2 regions of the Streptomyces sp. NPDC047917 genome follow, and region 1 is predicted to be linked to the other one. Evidence: predicted binding sites of a transcription regulator. Region 1 holds the regulator's gene; the other holds the start of a gene.

Region 1 (2,395 bases):
GATCACCGCACCGCAGAATCCGGTGGAGACCTCCTCCACGACCAGATCGGCTTCGGCGGGGACCTCGGGAGCGGGGGCGGACCTCTTCCACGGCGGGGTCAGGTCCGGCTGGTAGCTGCGCATCGGACGACGATAGGACGAGTCGGCCCCGGGGGTCACGACACGCCGAAGCGTACGGCCAGTTGTTCGCGCTGATCGCGTACGAACGCCGCGTCCACCACCGCCCCGTGCCCCGGCACGTACACCGCGTCCTCGCCGCCCAGCGCCAGCAGCCGGTCCAGCGAGAGCGGCCAGCGGGCGGGGAAGGCGTCCCGGCCCGCCTGCGGTTCGCCGGACTCCTCGACCAGGTCCCCGCAGAGCACGACCGCGGGGGAGCCGGGGACGACCGCCACCAGGTCGTGGCCGCTGTGCGCGGGGCCCACGTCGGCCAGCAGCACCTCGCGCCCGCCGCCCAGGTCGATCGTCCACTCGCCGCACACCTCGTGCCGCGGCGCGACCAGGGCGTCCACGGCCTCCGCCGCGTCGTGCTCGCCGACCCCGTGGCGCACGGCCGAGCTGTGCAGTTCGTCCGCCCCGCGCTTCAGCAGGTCCCGCATGCCGACCGCCCCGTACACCTGGGCGCCGGAGAAGGCGGCGGTGCCCAGTACATGGTCGAAGTGGGGGTGGCTGAGTGCGATATGCGTCACCCTCCGGCCGAGCAGGGCCTGCGCCTGGGCCCGCACCTCGGCACCTTCACGGAGCGTCGATCCGGTGTCGTAGAGCAGCACCGCGTCCGCTCCGACCACCAGTGCGACCGTCGCGTCCCACCCGGGAAGGCGCCGCCGGCCCACTCCGTGACCGAGTCGCTCCCAGCCGAACTCTTCCCAAGAGGCATCCATACCGCGACGCTATCGGCAACGACCTGCGCGGTCTCGCGGTAGCGTGGCCGGTCGCCCTTGCTAGGCCCCCACCCGGCCGCCGTACACTGGCCGGGGGGTTGCTGGCACTCGCGATGACAGAGTGCCAGGAGGATTCCTGGGCAGAGAAACAGGAACGACCCGAGAACCAACGAGGAAACACAGCTGGAGGTGTGCGCGATGCTCAGCGAACGCAGACTCGAAGTGCTTCGCGCCATCGTCCAGGACTATGTCGGCACGGAGGAGCCCGTCGGCTCCAAGGCGCTCACCGAGCGGCACAAGCTGGGGGTCTCCCCGGCGACCGTCCGCAACGACATGGCGGTGCTGGAGGACGAGGGCTTCATCGCCCAGCCCCACACCAGCGCGGGACGCATCCCGACGGACAAGGGCTACCGGCTCTTCGTCGACAGGCTCGCGGGGGTCAAGCCCCTCTCGACGCCGGAGCGCCGCGCCATCCACAATTTCCTCGACGGCGCGGTGGACCTCGACGACGTCGTGGGCCGCACCGTACGGCTGCTCGCGCAGCTGACCCGGCAGGTCGCCATCGTGCAGTACCCCTCGCTGACCCGGTCGACGGTCCGGCACGTGGAACTGCTCTCGCTGGCGCCCGCCCGGCTGATGCTCGTGCTCATCACGGACACCGGCCGGGTCGAACAGCGCATGATCGACTGCCCCGCCCCGTTCGGCGAGACCTCTCTCGCCGATCTGCGGGCCCGGCTCAACAGCCGGGTCGTCGGACGCCGCTTCGCGGACGTCCCGCAGCTGGTGCAGGACCTGCCGGAATCCTTCGAGAGCGAGGACCGGGGAACCGTGTCCACCGTGCTCTCCACCCTGCTCGAAACCCTCGTCGAGGAGACGGAGGAGCGGCTGATGATCGGCGGCACCTCCAACCTCACCCGCTTCGGACACGACTTCCCGGTGATGATCCGGCCGGTGCTGGAGGCACTGGAGGAGCAGGTCGTGCTGCTGAAGCTGCTCGGCGAGGCCAAGGACTCGGGCATGACCGTACGTATCGGGCACGAGAACGCCCACGAGGGGCTCAACTCCACGTCCGTCGTCGCGGTCGGCTACGGTTCGGGCGACGAGGCAGTCGCCAAACTCGGCGTGGTCGGACCGACCCGCATGGACTACCCCGGAACGATGGGAGCGGTACGCGCAGTGGCACGTTACGTCGGACAGATCCTGGCGGAGTCGTAAGTGGCCACGGACTACTACGCCGTACTCGGCGTGCGCCGCGACGCCTCTCAGGACGAGATCAAGAAGGCATTCCGGCGGCTCGCCCGCGAGCTGCACCCGGATGTGAACCCCGATCCGAAGACCCAGGAGCGGTTCAAGGAGATCAACGCCGCCTACGAGGTGCTGTCGGACCCGCAGAAGAAGCAGGTCTACGACCTCGGCGGCGACCCGCTGTCCGCCTCCGGCGGCGCGGGCGCGGGCGGATTCGGACAGGGTGGCTTCGGCAACTTCTCCGACATCATGGACGCGTTCTTCGGTACGTC
Region 2 (2,395 bases), on a different contig from region 1:
CGGCCGGGGCTCCGGCGTGCACCGGCCCGCCCGTGCCGTACTGGCCGCACTCCTGGTCGCCGCGGTCGGCTCGGGCTGCGCCTCCGGGTCCGGCGGGCAGCCGGGTGACACCGAGCACCGGGACCGGCCGCTGGCCGGGAACCCGGGCTCGAACCCGGAGCTGATCCCCACCGTGAGTCCTGGCGTCAACCCCGGCGCCGGGCACCCGGGCGGTCCCGGGCGGCGCGCGGGCCGGGACCGGGCACCCGGTGGAACCCATGAGAACGCGCAGCTCAGCCCCGCCGTACGGGCGACGCTCGCCAAGAAGTGGGGGCTGGACAAGACGCCGCTGGTCGCACCGCGGCCCCCCGCCGTGAAGCCGCGCCTCACCACCCGCGAGGGGTTCGAGGTGAAGGGTGGCGACGACTCGCTGCCGCCGGTCTTCACCACCGTCCCGACCAAGGACCGGGTCGTCTTCCTGACGATGGACGACGGCTCCGAGAAGGACCCCGAGCTGTTGCGGATGATGGACGAGCTGGACATCCCGTACAGCGCGTTCCTCAGCGACTACGAGGTGAGCGACAACTACGGGTACTTCGGAGAGGCGCAGCGGCTGGGCGTCGGCATCAACAACCACACGCTCAACCACCCCTACCTGCCCGGACTCTCCTACGCCGGGCAGGAGCGCGAGATCTGCGGAGAGCAGGAGATCATCGAGAAGCGGTTCGGCAAGCGGCCCGCCCTCTTCCGCCCGCCGTACGGCAACTACAACGGGGACACCCTCCGCATCGCGAAGTCCTGCGGGATCAGGGCCGTGCCCCTCTGGAACGCCGAGGCGTTCCCGGACCACATGGAGTGGCGCGAGGAGGACGAGGACCTGCACCCGGGCGACATCATCCTCACCCACTTCCGGGGCCGCGGTGAATGGGACGGCAGCATGACCGACCTGGTCCGGGCCGTCATGAAGACCGTCACGGACCGGGGTTACGCCGTGGCCCGGCTGGAGGACTACGTATGAGAAGGGCGCACCGGCTGCTGGCCGGACTGCTGGTGGCCGGTGCGCTCCTCACCACCACCGGCTGCGCGCAGTCGGTGGATCCGATCGAACGGCTGGGCCGCAAGGCCGCGCAGAAGGTGAACCATCCGTCGCCGACGCCGGCGGCGGGCCCGCCCGCGCGGCCGTGCGGAACGGTCCGGCCCGCCCGTACGTTGCCCCCGTGTTGTCCGGACTGTTGTCCGGACCGCGCCCCGGCGGTGACGCCACGACCGTCCGAATTGGCACTCCGCTTGACCGAGTGCTAATCCCGGTCATAGTCTCGGTGCTGGCACTCACCACTGGAGAGTGCCAGCAGTACTGCGCGACTGGCAGGTCCGGCACCCGCGACGACGGATCGACCTGGTCGCCACCCAAGACTGTTACCCCGTGAGATCTCCGAAGGGGGAGACCGGATCGTGTCGACCGCCAGCACCAAGGTTGCGATCAAGCCGCTCGAGGACCGCATTGTGGTCCAGCCGCTCGACGCCGAGCAGACCACGGCCTCCGGCCTGGTCATTCCGGACACCGCCAAGGAGAAGCCCCAGGAGGGCGTCGTCCTGGCCGTGGGCCCGGGCCGCTTCGAGAACGGCGAGCGCCTTCCGCTCGACGTCAAGACCGGCGACGTCGTGCTGTACAGCAAGTACGGCGGCACCGAGGTGAAGTACAACGGCGAGGAGTACCTCGTCCTCTCGGCTCGCGACGTGCTCGCGATCATCGAGAAGTAATTCACCCACGTTTGCTTCTGTTCTGCGCCCCTGGCCCCCTGCGAATAACCAGCCGGGCGGTCGGGGGCGCAGTTCGTTCGAGAGGAAAGCTCAGCTCCCATGGCGAAGATCCTGAAGTTCGACGAGGACGCCCGTCGCGCCCTTGAGCGCGGCGTCAACAAGCTTGCCGACACGGTCAAGGTGACGATCGGCCCCAAGGGCCGCAACGTCGTCATCGACAAGAAGTTCGGCGCTCCCACCATCACCAACGACGGTGTCACCATCGCGCGCGAGGTCGAGCTCGACGACCCGTACGAGAACCTCGGCGCCCAGCTGGTGAAGGAGGTGGCGACCAAGACCAACGACGTCGCGGGTGACGGTACGACCACCGCGACCGTGCTGGCCCAGGCGCTCGTCCGCGAGGGTCTGCGCAACGTCGCCGCCGGTGCTTCCCCGGCCGCCCTGAAGAAGGGCATCGACGCCGCGGTCAAGGCCGTGTCCGAGGAGCTCCTCGCGACCGCCCGGCCGATCGACGACAAGACCGACATCGCCGCCGTGGCCGCGCTCTCCGCGCAGGACCCGCAGGTCGGCGAGCTCATCGCGGACGCGATGGACAAGGTCGGCAAGGACGGTGTCATCACCGTCGAGGAGTCCAACACCTTCGGTCTGGACCTCG

Evidence for each region. Region 1 encodes HrcA, which represses chaperone genes, less so after heat shock. Its sites were predicted from a motif close to TTNGCACTCNGNNNNNCNGAGTGCNAA; they were not measured.
Region 2: a site for HrcA is predicted at 1,255-1,281, ahead of groES (co-chaperone GroES). Genes of this name have one in related genera too.

The regions. Positions count from the first base shown of each region.
Region 1 is NZ_JBIDCA010000012.1:84,201-86,595, forward strand. Features, by position in the region: gene ACGF8B_RS28170 (DUF3097 domain-containing protein) at 1-123, opposite strand, end outside; gene ACGF8B_RS28175 (MBL fold metallo-hydrolase) at 156-878, opposite strand; gene hrcA (heat-inducible transcriptional repressor HrcA) at 1,077-2,093, shown strand; gene dnaJ (molecular chaperone DnaJ) at 2,094-2,395, shown strand, end outside.
Region 2 is NZ_JBIDCA010000015.1:188,243-190,637, reverse strand. Features, by position in the region: gene ACGF8B_RS33380 (polysaccharide deacetylase family protein) at 1-997, shown strand, start outside; gene groES (co-chaperone GroES) at 1,432-1,740, shown strand; gene groL (chaperonin GroEL) at 1,840-2,395, shown strand, end outside.